Regions from separate parts of the Arthrobacter sp. Soil_C_60 genome, predicted to be linked through region 1. Evidence: riboswitches for the same ligand, from Rfam matches in the RefSeq annotation. Region 1 holds a riboswitch; the other holds the start of a gene.
The links. Region 1 has a riboswitch for glycine ahead of AC3A4M_RS17140 (D-serine/D-alanine/glycine transporter). Riboswitches for the same ligand answer to the same signal wherever they lie in the genome.
Positions count from the first base shown of each region.

Region 2: it holds a riboswitch for glycine, as region 1 does, so the genes downstream of both, glyA (serine hydroxymethyltransferase) here and AC3A4M_RS17140 (D-serine/D-alanine/glycine transporter) in region 1, are expected to answer to the same signal.

Region 1 covers NZ_JBDGKM010000009.1:78,103-86,203, forward strand. The annotation lists gene AC3A4M_RS17130 (pyruvate, water dikinase regulatory protein) at 1-73, opposite strand, end outside; gene ppsA (phosphoenolpyruvate synthase) at 70-2,505, opposite strand; partial or broken gene AC3A4M_RS17140 (D-serine/D-alanine/glycine transporter) at 2,694-2,861, opposite strand; glycine riboswitch at 3,020-3,117, opposite strand; gene AC3A4M_RS17145 (FG-GAP repeat domain-containing protein) at 3,406-4,587, shown strand; gene AC3A4M_RS17150 (YnfA family protein) at 4,608-4,946, opposite strand; gene AC3A4M_RS17155 (siderophore-interacting protein) at 4,997-5,995, opposite strand; gene AC3A4M_RS17160 (ABC transporter ATP-binding protein) at 6,033-6,848, opposite strand; gene AC3A4M_RS17165 (FecCD family ABC transporter permease) at 6,849-7,841, opposite strand.
Region 2 covers NZ_JBDGKM010000003.1:426,516-434,616, forward strand. The annotation lists gene AC3A4M_RS08790 (DoxX family protein) at 1-45, opposite strand, end outside; gene AC3A4M_RS08795 (SDR family oxidoreductase) at 126-908, opposite strand; gene treS (maltose alpha-D-glucosyltransferase) at 1,152-3,545, shown strand; gene AC3A4M_RS08805 (hypothetical protein) at 3,666-4,568, shown strand; glycine riboswitch at 4,730-4,827, shown strand; gene glyA (serine hydroxymethyltransferase) at 4,975-6,306, shown strand; gene AC3A4M_RS08815 (amino acid permease) at 6,450-7,910, shown strand; gene AC3A4M_RS08820 (DUF6221 family protein) at 8,001-8,101, opposite strand, start outside.

The DNA of each region.
Region 1 (8,101 bases):
TCGAGAGGAAGAAAACCACGGGAGCGGGTGCGCGCTCCGCCCCCGTGGTTTTGAGTTCGCTGGTGTTGGTCAACGGGTCTGTCCCGGATCTGCGCTCGAGACCGCGGAGCGGTTGCCGGTCCGGGCCAGGCGCAGCCAGGTGTCCGTCACTGCGTCGGGGTTGAGCGAGATGGAGCTGATGCCTTGCTCCAGCAGCCATTCGGCGAAGTCCGGGTGGTCGCTGGGGCCCTGGCCGCAGATGCCGACGTACTTCCCGCGGGCACGGCAGGCGGCGATCGCCATCTCCAGGAGCTTCTTCACCGCGGGGTTGCGTTCGTCGAAGCCGCCGGCAACGAGCGCAGAGTCCCGGTCCAGGCCGAGGGTGAGCTGGGTCAGGTCATTGGAGCCGATGGAAAAGCCGTCGAAGTAATCCAGGAATTCATCCGCCAGCAGCGCGTTGGCCGGCAGTTCGCACATCATGACGATCTGAAGCCCGTCCTCACCGCGGCGCAGGCCGTTGGCGGCGAGCAACTCGGTCACCCCCTGCGCTTCCTCAAGGGTGCGCACGAACGGGACCATGAGCTTGATGTTGGACAGGCCCATCTCGTTGCGCGCGAACTTCAAGGCCTCGCACTCGAGCTCGAATGCCTTGCGGAACGACGGCGAGAGGTACCGGGAGGCGCCGCGGTAGCCGATCATCGGGTTCTCTTCGACCGGCTCGAAGGCTGGGCCGCCGAGCAGGTTGGCGTACTCGTTGGACTTGAAGTCCGAGAGCCGGATGATCACCGGTTCCGGCGCAAAGGCGGCGGCGATGGTGGCGATGCCCTCGGCCAACCGGCGGACGTAGTAGTCCCGGGGCCCGTCGTAGGCGGCGGTCTTTTCCCGGATCTGCTGCACCGTGTAGTCGGACAGCGCGGCGGGGCGCTCGATCTCGCCTGCCAGGGCCAGCAGGGCGTTGGGGTGGATGCCGATCTGCCGGTTGATGATGAATTCCAGGCGGGCCAGGCCGACGCCGCTGTGCGGGAGCCGGGAGAAGCCGAAGGCCTGTTCGGGGGTGCCGACGTTCATCATGATCTGAACCGGCGCCGGCGGCATCGTGTCCACCGTGGTTTCGTGCAGCGTGTAATCGAGCAGTCCCTCGTAGACCAGTCCGGCCTCGCCCTCGGCGCAGGAGACGGTCACCGGTGCTCCGTCGGTCAGGATCCGGGATGCGTTTCCGGTGCCGACCACAGCCGGGATGCCCAGTTCCCGGGCAATAATCGCCGCGTGGCAGGTGCGACCCCCGCGGTCGGTCACGATCGCCGCGGCCTTCTTCATGATCGGTTCCCAGTCCGGGTCCGTCATGTTCGCCACCAGGACGTCGCCGGGCTGGAAGGAGGCCATCTGGTCGATGGAGGTCAGCACGCGCACCTGGCCGGCGCCGATACGCTGGCCGATGGCCCGGCCTTCGGCCAGGACCTTGGAGTGCTCGTTGAGCTTGTAGCGGGAAATGGTACCGCTGGCCTGGCGGGACTGCACGGTCTCGGGGCGGGCCTGCAGGATGTACAGTTCCCCGTCCACGCCGTCCTTGCCCCACTCAATGTCCATGGGGCGGCCATAATGGGCTTCGATCGCCACCGCATGCCGGGCGAGCTGCTCGACTTCGGCGTCACTGAGGCTGAACCTGCCGCGCTGCTCGCGGGGCACGGGTACGAAATCGACCGTCCGGCCGACCTCCCGGGAATCGGTGTAGGTCATCTGGACGGCTTTTTCGCCGAGTCCGCGCTTGAGGACCGCCGGACGGCCCGCGGCCAGCGCAGGTTTGTACACATAGAACTCGTCAGGATTCACCGCTCCCTGGACCACTGCTTCGCCCAGGCCGTAGGAGGAGGTGATGAACACGGCGTCGTCGAAGCCGGACTCGGTATCCATCGTGAACATCACGCCGGAGGTGCCGATGTCGGAGCGGACCATGCGCTGGATACCGGCTGAGAGGGCAACCTCCGAGTGGGTGAAACCGTGATGGACCCGGTAGGCAATGGCCCGGTCATTGTAGAGCGAGGCAAAAACGTCCTTGATCGCGTGGAGGACGTTCTCCACGCCACGGATGTTCAGGAAAGTCTCCTGCTGGCCGGCGAAGGAAGCATCCGGCAGGTCCTCGGCCGTGGCGCTGGAGCGCACTGCCCAGGACACCTCCGCATCCCCACCGTGGCTTTCAACCAGTTGCCCGTATGCGGCCCGGATCTGCTCCTCGAAACCGGCCGGGAACGGAGTCTGGCGGATCAGGTCCCGGATCTGCGTGCCGGCCTGCCCCAGTGCGGTCACGTTGTCGCTGTCCAAGTCGTGGAGGACCGCGGCGATCCGATCGTCAAGGCCGGACTCGCGCAGGAAACGCCGGTAGGCGTCCGCCGTCGTGGCGAAACCGTCAGGAACCCTGACCCCGGCCGTGGCCAGGCCGCGGATCATCTCCCCAAGGGAGGCGTTTTTGCCTCCGACCTTCTCAAGGTCGGACAGGCCAAGTTCGGAAAACCAAAGAACGTCGGTCATGGGTTGTGCTCCTATGCTTGAACGCGCTGATCAGCGCTACGAACGAAATCGGTAATGCCCGGGGATGTCCGGGCGGAGTCCGGCGGTACGGGCGGCTGCAGTGCTGCGGAAACCTGCCCGAGCAGGATTCTGTGGTTTCCGCTGCAATGGAGTTATCTTGGACTTCGGCCTCGCGCCGGACTTCGGGTATACCCGAAGATCACGGAAGGACCGGCCGCGGAGATCGTCTTGGAGGTCATCAACAGGCCCGTGCCGATCGCCCCGCGGACGGCGACCAGCTGGATACGGCGGTTGGAGAGCTGGCGCTCAAGGTGGGGGGCTTCACCCATCGCGGTGGAGGCAGGTGGAATGGTCATGAGGAACTCCATCGTTCAAGTGCCACAACGGCAGCACTTTGATTCGGGTTCCTCCCCGCTCTGTCGTGGACCTGAGAGATTCCGCGTCCCCTGCTCTCGCAGGCGCCGCTTGCACCGTCGGTGAGCCAGACTGCTGCCTGACTGCTTTCCAGAGTTGCCTAACCGCGGCGGTACGTGGGCCTGAGAGATTCCCGGGGAGGGTTTGCTCCTACGGCGCCTGCTGAACGTACCGGCAGGACTCTCCCGCCGCAGATCATAAGCACTGCCCACCTCCAGGTGAGCAGGATCACACACTAGCGCCCCGAGGTGGCACCACGCAAGCAAACTGCGTCAATCGCTTAAATTTTCGCAACGCAGGGCAATTGTGACAAAGGCTTGGGAAGCGATAAACGGTCTCACACCAAGATCCCGACCGCGGGTGCGCGGAAAAGACTTCAGCAGGTTAACTGCCCGTTCCCGCCGAAGAGTCCGCGGCGTACGCTGGAGGGTACTTCTGCTAGGTCCGGGCGGGGCGGATCCGGACAGCTTCCTTCGGGGAACAGACATGGCGCATGCACAGGCCCGCGGCGGCCAGCATCGGCTGGCCGGAATTGTCTGCGTGCTGTGCCTGTTTGTGCCGCAGCCGGCTTTGGAAGCCGGCAGGCTGCCCTCGCACGCTGCCAGTACCCCCACCGCCGCCGCCGTTCCCGCCGTCGGGCTGGTGCCGCGGGACATCGAAATTGTCTCGTCACCGGTGGCTGCGGGCGAGCCCGTGGTGGGCGGGGAGCTGTCTTTGGAAGGCTTCGAATTCTCCGCACCGGGCTCCGTCCTCACCTACGACTACAGCTGGCGGGACACATTGGACGGGCACCCCGACGGCTACCATCGGGTCCTGTCCCTGACGCCGGACTGGCGCGGCGTGACCGTCACTGGCAATGTCGAGGCTTCGGCGGACAACTATGAAACGACCCCCGCACAGGCCCGGCCGGTCCGGATCTACTCACGCACCTTCTCTCCGGAGAACCGGAGCGAGTTCTTTGCCCGCACGCGGGACGGATCCCTATGGTATGTTCCGTCATCCCCGACAGGCCGGTTGGGAACGGCAAGTACCAGCGCCGAAAAGTGGCCCAAGGCCAGGGCAATGGACTCGGCAGGCGATTTCGACGGCGACGGCCGCCATGACATCCTCACCCTGCACCGGAACGGCGTGCTGTTGCTGCATCCCGGCGACGGCTACGGCGAAACCAAGCCGCTCCGGGCACTCGGCTCGGGCTGGACCGGCGTGCGCGAATTCTTCCTGCCCGGCGATTTCGACGGCGATTCCAGACCCGACGTCATTACCGGCGACGACAGCGGGGCGCTGTGGCTGCACCGGGGAGGCGCGTCTGGCCTGCGGCCGCGGACGCTGCTCCTGCACAGCAACCGCACGCCGGCCCGTGTATTCTCCCCCGGCGACTTCGACGGCGATGGAATGGCCGACATCATGTCTCTGGATGCTGCCGGCAGATTCTGGCTGCTGGCCGGGACCGGCAGCGGGCAGGTCGAGGACCCGGTGCCGGCGGGAAGAGCGCGGTTCAGGGTGATGTCCGTTGCCACGCCCGGCGACTTCAATGCGGACGGAACTACGGACCTGATTGTCCTCAACGCGACCGGGATGCTGCTGCTTCTGCCGGGCACGGGCGACGGCACAATAGGTTTGCCGGTGCCGCTGGGCCTTGCCGGGCGGGGTGTGGTGGAGCTCTTCTGAGCAGACCGAGTCCGGCCTGGTCAGGCGCTGTCGCGCGGGGCATACATGAGCACGGCCACGCCGGCCAGAGCAATCGCCGCCCCGATATAGTCCCAGCGGTCCGGCCGGAAACCGTCCATCACCATGCCCCAGGCCAGCGAGCCGGCAATAAAGATTCCGCCGTAGCCGGCCAGAACCCGGCCGAAGTTGGCATCAGGCTGGAAAGCGGCAATGAAGCCATAGGCGCCCAAGGCCATGACTCCCAGCCCGGCAAACCACCAGGCCCGGTCTTCACGCACCGCCTGCCAGATCAGCCAAGCGCCGCCGATCTCGGCGAGGGCGGCCAGGGCAAAAAGGAGTACGGATTTGGCGATGGTCATGCTTCAATTCTCGCCTACGCCGAACAGCGGGAGTCCAACCCGCGTGGACCTCAGGCTTCGGCCTTGCCCTGCCGCCAGTAACCCATGAAGGCCACCTGCTTACGGTCAATACCGACGTCCCGCACCAGGTAACGGCGCAGTTCCCGGATGACCGCGGCCTCGCCGGCGATCCAGGCGTAGAACGGCCGGGTGGATTCCGCCGTGGTTTCCCACAGGATGACGTTGTCAATGTCCACGTCCTCGGGCTCGTCGCCCTCGCCTTGCCGCAGGCCGGCCCCGGGAACAACGACGGCGTTCCGCACCGCGGCATCGAGCAGCTCGCCATGCGGGCGGTCACCGCGCGCCAGCCAGCTGATTTCCATGTTGGCCGCCGTCACCAGCTCCTGGAAGTCCGCGGCGTCGGGCACTTCGAGGACGGCGTTGCCGGTCATATCCGCCGGCAGCGCGGCCAGGATGGCGGCGATCGCCGGGACAGCGGTTTCATCGCCGGCCAGCAGCACGTGCGATGCCAGGCCGGGACGCCACTCGATGCCGCCGTAGTTCTTGGCCGTGGTGCAGTTGACGGCGCCGGCGTTGGGCCCGATGATCGTGACCCGGTCCCCGGCCACCGCGCGGTCCGCCCACATCGAGGCCGGCCCGCCCTTGCCGTCGGCGTCGAAATGCATCACGAAGTCGACGTCGAGCTCCGGGATCTCGCCGTAGCGGAAGTCCCGGACCGTGTAGGTGCGCATGGAGCCGCGCGTGCGCTCGTCGAGGGACAGCCAGTGCTGGTACCAGCCTCCGGTCAGCGCGGTGGCGCCCGGGCCGGATTCCGGCGCACGGGGGTCGCCGAAAGTCGGCAGCGGTATCTCGCGACCGTCGGCGTCCAGGGCGGGAACCACAACCTTGATGCGCAGGTCCAGCGTGGGGCCGTCGACGCCGAAAAGCCTGAGCCCTTCTCCGGTGAAGGTGATCCGGCGGAAGTTCGGCGACAGTTCCCGCACGGCTGCGACGTCGACGTCGAAAGCCAGGACGGGGGTGACTGCTGTTTCGGTGGCGAGTGCCGTCATCGTGATTCTCCGTTCGAAGGGGCGGGCTTGGCGGCGGTCATGCTGCGGACGGCATGCTGCCGCCGTTGCTGTGGTGGCGTCCTACCGGGACGACCATCGGCGTGCCGGACACCGGATCCGGAATCACACGGGATTCCAGCCCGAAAACGTCGGACACCAGTTGCTCGGTCACGACGCCCGACGGCGGCCCCTCGGCCACCACCTCGCCGGCTTTCATGGCGATCAGATGGTCGGCGTAGCGCGCGGCCAGGTTCAGGTCGTGCAGCACAATGGCCACGGTGGTGCCCTTGCGCCGGTTCAGGTCCGTGACCAGATCCAGCACCTCGATCTGGTGCGTCACGTCCAGGAAAGTGGTGGGCTCGTCCAGCAGCAGGATGTCCGTTTCCTGGGCCAGGGCCATCGCGATCCAGACCCGCTGGCGCTGGCCGCCGGAGAGCTCGTCCACATCCCGCCCGGCCAGCTCTTCGGTGTCCGTTGCCGCCATGGCCGCGTTCACGGCGTCGTCGTCCTTGACAGTCCACTGGCGGAACCAGCCCTGGTGCGGATAGCGGCCGCGGCCCACCAGTTCCGCGACGCTGATCCCGTCCGGCGCCGTGGGCGTCTGCGGGAGCAGGCCGAGGACCCGCGCCACCTCGCGCGTGGAACGGGCGTGGATGTCCTTGCCGTCCAACATCACCGTGCCTGTGGTGGGCTTGAGCAGCCGGGCGAGCCCGCGCAGCAGGGTGGATTTCCCGCAGGCGTTGGCGCCCACAATGATGGACACCTGCCCCGCCGGCAGTTCCACCGTGAGGTCCTGCACCACGGTGCGCTGGTCATAGCCCAGCGTGAGGTTCCGGGACTGGAGAGTGCGCATTTAGCCTCCTCGGCCGACGCGGTTGGTAGTGACCAGCAGCCAGAGCAGGAACGGCGCGCCGAGGGCACCGGTCACCACTCCCACCGGCAAAGCCGTGCCGTTGGTCAGGAACATGGGAATCAGGTTGGCGGCGGCGAAGTCCGCGGCGAGCACGATCACCGCGCCGACGCCGGCCGCGGCCACCAGCGAACCGGCCCCGCCCAGCAGCCGGCGAGCAATGGGCCCGGCCAGGAACGCCACGAAAGCCACCGGTCCGGCTGCCGCCGTAGCGACGGCGGCCAGCAGCACCGCGGTGACCACGAGTCCCAGCCGCGCAGGGCCCACGCGAACGCCCAGTCCGGCGGCGGCGTCGTCGCCCATTTCCAGGCCGCGGAGGCTGCGCGAAAGCATCGCCACGGCCGGAAGCAGCAGCACCAGGCTGGCGGCGAGCACGGCCACGCGGTCCCAGTTGCTGGAGTTCAGCGAGCCGTTGAGCCAGACCAGCGCACCCTGCGCCGTGCGGATGTCCGTCCGCGTCATCAGGTAGCCGACCACGGCCTGCATGATCGCGGCGAACCCGATGCCGATCAGGATCAGCCGCGCGCTGGCCCCGCCGGACGCGCCGGAGCGGTGCGATACCAGGTAGATCAGCAGGGCGATCGCCAGCGCGCCGATCATCGCGGCGGCCGAGACGGCCACCCCGGTCAGCCCGAAGATCACCATGGCGGCCACGGCCGAGGCACTGGCGCCGTAGCTGATCCCGATGATGTCCGGACTCGCCAGCGGGTTGCGCAGCATGGTCTGGAAAATCGTGCCGGCCAGGCCGAACGCCACGCCGATCAACGTGCCCGTGACCGCCCGCGGCAGCTTGTTCTCCATCACGATGAAGCTCGCGCCCGGAATGTCCGCGCCGCCGAGCAGCCGGAAAAAGTCGGGAATGGTCACGGTGTAGCTGCCCAGCAGGACATTGACAAAGAAGAGAACGACGACGGCGGCGCCCAATGCCTCGACCACAACGCGGCGCCGGCGCTGGCGGGCGGAATGGTGGTTACGGCCGGAAGGGCGCTGGCGGGCGGAATGGTGTTTACGGGCGGAAGGGCGCTTGCGGCCGGAAGGGAGCTTGCGGCCGGCGGGGTGCTTTAGTCCGAGGGCGCGCTTGCCAGTGGAACCGGCGCCGGCCTTCCCTGCGCCAGATCGGTGGTGGTCTGCGAGAACGGTGCTGGTCTGCACCGTTTCCGCAGCCGGGAACCGTTTTGCGCCATCCAATGCCGCCC
Region 2 (8,101 bases), on a different contig from region 1:
GGCAGGGAGCTTGGTGGTCGCCATCGACTTCGAAGTTGGCGTCATCTGCTCACTGTACGTTGAGCCCGGCCGGGCGCCGCCGTCGTTATTTCCTCACAACGACGACGGCGGCGGCTGGGTTTGGGTTAGTACTTGTAGGACTGGCCGCCGTCAATCGGGATGACGGCGGCGTTGATGAAGGCCGCGTCGCCGGAGAGCAGGAAGGCGACCAGGTGGCCTACCTCTTCGGGTTTGCCGAAGCGCTTCATCGGGTTGGGCTCGACGAATCCCTTGCCGACCTCTTCCCAGTTCTCCGGGTCGATCTGCTTGAGCGAGCCCTCGACCATCGGGGTCATGATGGCGCCCGGGGCGATGGCGTTGATCTGCACGCCGTACTGGCCGTACTCGACGCCCGAGTTGCGGGTGAGCCCAACGACGCCGTGCTTGGAAGCGGCGTAGCCGGACTGGTTGCCGACGCCGCGGATGCCGCCGACGGAGGCGGTGTTCACGATGGAGCCGGAGCCCTGTTCCTTCATGACCTTCAGGACGTGCTTGAGGCCGTAGAAGACGCCGTTGAGGTTGATGTTGACGACCTTGGAGAACTCGTCGGAGCCGTAGTCCTCGGTGGCGTTCTGCTTGCCTTCGATGCCGGCGTTGTTGAAGAACCCGTCGATCCTGCCGAAGCGCTTGACGGCCTCGGCGACGTAGTTCTCGACCTCGGACTCGTTGGCGACGTTGGCGGTAACGTTGAGCACCTCGGCATCGGGGGCAACCTGACGGATCTCTTCCGCGGTCTCCTTCAGGCCGGCCTCGTTCAGATCCACCAGGGTCAGCTTGCCCTCTTCCTTGGCGACTTGGAGTGCCGCCGCACGGCCGAGCCCTGATCCGGCGCCGGTGATAATGACGGATTTACCTGAGAACCGTTGCATGTTCTGCCTTCTTTCCCATTTGATGGTCCGGCTGTTTGGCCGGCTTCTATCTATGCAAACGCATGAATAGTGGCTAATCATCCAGAACCGGATGTGACTCTGCGGACATTACGCCGCCACGCCGCGGTTTTATCCGTTGCACGCCTGATTGCGGAGGTGCACTGGTCTGGTTTCCCTGCGTCTGGCAGTGTGGAAGAAGTCAGTACTGGCCGGTGCCTGCAGGATGATCAAGGAGATATCTCGATGGTCGATTCGCTTTCTTCGACGGAACACCTTGACGACGGCTCTGGTGGCGGCTCCGAAGCTGCCGACCTGGATGCCGTGCAGGAGGAAGCGCTCGAGGCGCACATCCCGGAGATCAACTTCGATGAGCAGTTCTACCCGGCGCGTCCGCGGGCTTTGCGCCCCAAGGCCCGGCGGCGGCACTTTAACCCGGGCCAGCCGCCCTTTGAGCCGGACGCCCGCAACACTGTTTACGTGGAGTGGCTGCGCAACCAGTCCATGCTCGGCGACGCCAAGGTGCTGGGCCGCCAGCTCTCGGGCCAGGCCAGCATGTGGCAGAACCCCTTCGCCTGGCCGAACCCGCGGGCCGCGGTGGAGCGGGCCTCGGTGTGGTTCACCGCCTACCCGCTGTCCTTCATGACCAAGCCCGGGCAGTCCTTCCTCGGAGCATTGGGGGACCCCGGCTTGTGGGAGGCGTTCGAGCAGATCGGAATCAGCGCCATCCATACCGGGCCGGTGAAACTCGCCGGCGGGCTCTCGGGCTGGGAGCAGACGCCGAGTGTGGACGGTCACTTCGACCGGATCAGCATGGCGATTGATCCGATGTTCGGCACCGAGGACGAGTTCCGCGAGATGTGCCAGGTCGCCAATGACCACGGCGGAACGATTGTGGATGACATCGTGCCCGGGCACACCGGCAAGGGTGCGGATTTCCGGCTGGCCGAGATGAACTTCCGGGACTACCCGGGCATTTACCACATGATCGACATCCCCGAGTCGGACTGGCACCTGCTGCCGGACGTGCCCGACGGCGAAGACGCGGTCAACATCGACGCCGAAACCGAACGCGCCCTCCAGAAGGCCGGCTACATCATCGGCGAGCTGCAGCGGGTCATTTTCTACGAGCCCGGGGTCAAGGAGACCAACTGGAGCGCCACCGGCCCGGTTTTGGATACCACCGGCCAAATGCGGCGGTGGGTGTACCTGCACTACTTCAAGGCGGGTCAGCCGTCGATCAACTGGCTGGATCCCACCTTCTCCGGCATGCGCCTGGTGATGGGCGACGCCCTGCACTCGCTGGTGGACCTGGGTACCGGCGCCCTGCGGCTGGACGCCAACGGTTTCCTGGGCGTGGAGAAGAGTGCCGAGGAAACGCCGGGCTGGTCGGAGGGCCATCCGATTTCCGAGGCCGCGAACCAGATCATCGGCAGCATGGTCCGCAAGGTCGGCGGCTTCACGTTCCAGGAACTGAACCTGAGCATCGACGACATCAAGTCCACGTCCGCCAACGGCCCCGACCTGTCCTACGACTTTGTCACCCGCCCCGGCTACCACCACGCCCTGGTCACCGCCGATACCGAATTCCTCCGGCTGACCCTGCGCCTGGCCATGGAGATCGGTGTGGACCAGGCCTCCCTGGTCCACGCGCTGCAGAACCATGACGAGCTGACCTATGAACTCGTGCACTTCACCACCAAGCATAAAGACGATATCTATGAGCTCGACGGCGAGGAAATGACCGGCGCCGAACTGGCCCATAAGGTGCAGCAGACCTTGCGGGACGGCATCACCGGGGAAGCCGCTCCCTATAACTTGGTCTTTACGGCCAACGGCATTGCCTGTACGACGGCGAGCGTGATCACGGCGGTGCTGGGCATCAAGGACCTGAGCACCATCACGCCGGAGCAGACCATCGAGGTCCGCAAGGTGCACCTGCTGCTGGCCATGTACAACGCGCTGCAGCCGGGCGTCTTCGCGCTCTCCGGATGGGACCTGTGCGGCATGCTGACCCTGGACCGGTCGCAGGTAGCTCCGCTGCTGTCCCGCGGCGACACCCGCTGGATCAACCGGGGCGCCCATGACCTGATGGGCGTCAACCATACCGGGCAGGCCCCGACCTCCGGCATGCCCAGGGCTGTCAGCCTGTACGGGACGTTGCCGGACCAGCTCGCGGACGAGTCATCGTTTGCCCGGCAGCTGGCCAAAATCCTGGCCGTCCGGGAGCAGTACGGCATCGCGAAGAGTGCGCTGCTCGATGTTCCGGACGTCTCGCACCGGGGCATGCTGGTCATGGTGCACCAGCTTGAATCGGGCGATTGCGAAGTCACCGTCCTGAACTTCTCGGACCAGGAGATGGCCGGCACGGTGCGCTCCGAGCAGTTGGAAACCGGGGCCTTGGTGACCGATCTGTTCAGCGGCGAAGAAGTGGGGAGCGTGGATGACCTGCACAGCTTCTACATCCAGCTGGAGCCGTACCAGGGAACCGCGCTGCTGGTGACCCTGCCCGAAGAAGAGGAGCCGGCCGCAGAGGTTGCGGCTGAGGTGGAAGCGGGCCAGGACGAGGACGCGGGCACGGCTGGTACTGAAGCTGCGGCGCAGGCGCGGAGGACGCTGTCACGCCCTGATCTGGGGTGATGGTCAACGCGCACCGGATGTGACCAGCATCTCACATAGAAACGCGGTAGGCAGGGAACCGGATCGGAGGAGCCGGCGTTACCTTTCCGTAACTTTACCTACCTGAAGTGTGTGTGAAATATGGCTGAAGACTCCTCCGCCGAAGATAAGCCGAAACTCCTCGGCCTCAACGGTGCCCAAACTATTGCCTCCGCCTTGGCCGCCGTGACCTCGGCCTTTGCGGGTTCCTTCCTCGGTGTCGCGGGAACGCTGATCGGCGCTGCCCTCGGTTCGGTCATCGCCACGGTAGCGGCAGCCATCTACGCCAGGACGCTGAGTTCTGCCGCCGTCGCGGCCAAGAAGACCCTGCCCGTGCCGCGGCTGCGCGGCCTGCGCAACGGCGGCCTGCCGGCGAGCGACGACGGAACCGAGCGTGCCGGTGTCTCCAGCGCCGTCGCGGACTTCAAGGCGAAGCTCACCGCACGCCGGTTCACGCCCCGGACCTGGGCCAAGATTGGAGTGGTCAGCGCAGCCTCCTTCCTGATTGCCATGGCCGGCATCACGATGGTCGAACTGGGAACCAGCAAGCCCATTTCGGCGCTGGTGGCATCGTCGACCAGCAGCGCCCCGGCCGCCGAGCAGCAGACCACCCTGGGCCGCGTCCTGACAGGCACCGCGGCCCCGGCCGAGGATGGCAGCGAAACCACGGAGCCCGGCGATGCTGAGCCCGGGCAGGTCGACGACGGCGCCGGCCAGACCGGGACCACCGACGGCACTTCCGGCGGTACGGACGGATCGACGGGAGTCGAGGATCCTGCCACCGGCCAGAACGACGGTACTGCGCCGGTGGAGACCGTGCCTGAACCCGTTCCGGCGCCAGGCTCCGAAACCGGCGAAGTGGCGGAGCCGGAGGTCGTCACCGACCCGGGCGCCGGCCAGCAGGACACGGGCCAGCAGGAAACCGCCCCTGACGGCGGCGCCGTCGATCCGGCACCGGTGGACGGCGGCGTGACCGAAGGCGACCAGACGGGCACCGGGCAATAGGGCTTGCCCAGGCGGCGCCGGCACTCAGGTGAGTGCCGGCGTCGCACGTTGCCTGCAGCGGATCCGCCGCTGACTAGGCAGTTAAGAAATGATGTTGCGTTAGCTCCTGCCCTGCCGCTAACCTGTGTGAGGCGGGTCACGAAGCTGTGGCCCAACGCTTTTGATCTGCGGCGGGAGAGTCCTGCCGGTACGTTCGTCAGGCGCCGTAGGAGCAACTCCTCCCCAGGAATCTCTCAGGCCCACGTACCGCCGCGGCTAGGCAACTCTGGAAAGCAGCCGGGCAACCGGCTCACCGACGGTGCAAGCGGCCCCCACGGGCGGCGGAAACTCTCAGGTCCCAGACAGAGCGGGGAGGAACCCGAATCATCGTGGCGTGTTGTGCGCTGCCTGAAATATGGAGTTCCTTATGACGATCCAGTCACCATCCACTTTCCAGCAGGTCGTGTCCCCGAGCCTGAATAGCCAGCTGTCCGAGCTGGACCCCGAGGTCGCCGCCAAGATCGACGACGAACTCACCCGCCAGCGTGACGGCCTGGAAATGATCGCCTCGGAGAACCACACCGCCGCCGCAGTCATGCAGGCGCAGGGCTCCGTGCTGACCAACAAGTACGCCGAAGGCTACCCGGGCCGGCGTTACTACGGCGGCTGCGAGCACGTCGACGTCATCGAGCAGCTGGCCATCGACCGCGTGAAGGACCTGTTCGGGGCGGCCTACGCCAACGTCCAGCCGCACTCCGGTGCCCAGGCCAACGCATCGGTCATGCACGCGCTGATCAAGCCCGGCGACACAATCATGGGGCTGAACCTGGCCCACGGCGGCCACCTGACCCATGGCATGCGGATCAACTTCTCCGGCAAGCTGTACAACGTGGTTCCGTACCAGGTCCGCGAAGATGACCACCGGATCGACATGGTGGAAGTGGAGCGCCTGGCCCACGAGCACAAGCCGCAGCTGATCGTGGCCGGCTGGTCCGCCTACGCCCGCCAGCTGGACTTCGCCGAATTCCGCCGGATCGCCGACGCCGTCGGTGCCTACCTCATGGTGGATATGGCGCACTTCGCCGGCCTGGTGGCCGCCGGACTGCACCCCAGCCCGGTGCCGCACGCCCACGTTGTCACTTCCACCACGCACAAGACGCTGGCCGGCCCGCGCGGCGGCATCATCCTGACCAACGACGCCGACGTCGCCAAGAAGATCAACTCGGCAGTCTTCCCGGGCCAGCAGGGCGGGCCGCTGGAGCACGTCATCGCCGGCAAGGCCGTGGCCTTCAAGATCGCGGCATCGCCGGAGTTCAAGGAACGCCAGGAGCGCGTGCTGGCCGGAGCAAGCATCCTGGCCGAACGCCTGATGCAGCCCGATGTCGCCGCCAAGGGGATTTCCGTGGTTTCCGGCGGCACCGACGTGCACCTGGTGCTGGTCGACCTGCGCAACTGCGAACTGAACGGCCAGGAAGCCGAGGACCGCCTCGCGGCCATCGACATCACCGTCAACCGCAACGCTGTTCCCTTCGACCCGCGCCCGCCGATGGTCACCTCCGGCCTGCGGATCGGAACGCCCGCGCTGGCTACCCGCGGCTTCGGCGAAGCAGCCTTCATCGAGGTAGCTGACATCATTGCTGAGGCGCTGATCGCTGAGGACGAGGCAAGCCTCGCCGATCTGCGCCACCGTGTGGAGGCCTTGGCCGCCGCGCACCCGCTGTACCCGAACGTGGCACCGCTGGCAACAGCCGGCGCCTAACCGGGACTGGGCAGGGACCGCGGGGCCCCTGCCCAGGGGCCGGTCGCCGACATGGGGAAGCGACCGGCCGTCTGAACCTGCATGCAACCCACACCCAGGGCCATGCAGCCATGCGAAATATCCTCGCTCTGAAGGAGTAGTAAATGAAAGATGCAACAGTGCAGTCATCCGGGGCACCCCATCTGGAAAGACAGCTGAGCAACCGCCACATCCAGCTGATCGCGATCGGCGGTGCCATCGGCACGGGGCTCTTCATGGGCTCGGGGAAAACCATCTCCGCGGCCGGACCCTCCGTCATCTTCGTCTACATGATCATCGGCTTCATGCTGTTCTTCGTGATGCGGGCGATGGGCGAGCTGCTGCTGTCCAATCTGCATTACAAGTCCTTCAGCGATTTTGCGGGTGACCTGCTGGGCCCCTGGGCCGGATTCTTTACCGGCTGGACCTACTGGTTCTGCTGGGTCGTGACCGGCATTGCCGACGTCATCGCCATCGCAGGCTACGCCAACGAACTGGTTCCGGGCATTCCGCTGTGGATTCCGGGCGTGGTCACCATCGGCATCCTGCTGGTGCTGAACCTGGTTACGGTCAAGGCCTTCGGCGAGACGGAGTTCTGGTTCGCGCTGATTAAGATCGTCGCCATCGTGGCACTGATCCTTACCGGTCTGTTCATGATCCTTTCGGGCTTCAAGTCCGAGGCCGGCCCGGCCACTGTCGAAAACCTGTGGATCCACGGCGGCTTCTTCCCCAACGAGTTCATGGGCTTCGTGGCCGGCTTCCAGATCGCCGTGTTCGCCTTCGTAGGCATTGAACTGGTGGGCACCACCGCTGCCGAGACCAAAGATCCCGAGAAGAACCTCCCCAAGGCCATCAACTCGATTCCGATCCGCATCCTGCTCTTCTACGTAGGCGCACTCATCATCCTCATGGCAGTCACTCCCTGGACCCAGTTCGAGGCCGGACACAGCCCCTTCATCGGAATGTTCTCGCTGGCCGGGCTGGGCATGGCAGCGACCGTGATCAACCTGGTGGTCCTGACCTCCGCCATGTCGAGTGCCAACTCCGGCATCTACTCAACTTCGCGCATGGTATTTGGCCTCGCGCAGGACGGAGATGCTCCGTCAATCTTCAGCAAGCTGTCGTTGCAGAAGGTGCCGCGCAACGCGCTGTTCCTGACCTGCGTGCTGCTGTTCGCGTCCGTGGCCCTGCTCTACGCAGGCGACGACGTCGGCAAGGCCTTTGGCATGGTGACGACGGTTTCCGCCGTATGCTTCATGTTCGTCTGGTCCATCATCCTGGCCAGCTACCTGGCCTTCCGCAAGCGCCGGCCCGGCCTGCACCAGGCTTCCAAATTCAAGATGCCCGGCGGCCCGGTGATGGTGTGGGTGGTCTTCGCATTCTTCGGCTTCGTGCTGTGGGCGCTGACCACACAACCGGATACGTTGCTGGCCCTGCTGATTACGCCCATCTGGTTCGCAGTTCTGGGCGCAGCGTGGGCGATCCTGCGCCGCAACCCGCTCCACGCAGCCCGCTACGAAACGTTCAAGGCAGGCGTCATCGCAGACCACGCCGAGGCGAAGGAAACCGCCTCAGTTTCCGGCTAACGACGGCGGGAAACCGACGACGGCGGAAAGCGGCTATCGGACGGCGGTCGGGCATGGTGAATCCACCTGCCCGGCCGCCGTTCCGGTTCTCTAGAGCCGCCAGGCGGACTGGTAGCCGGTGTGGGTTTGATAGGGAAGCGCCATGTGCTGCAGAAAGGCCAGCATATAGTCGTAGTCGCTGGCCGGTTCGT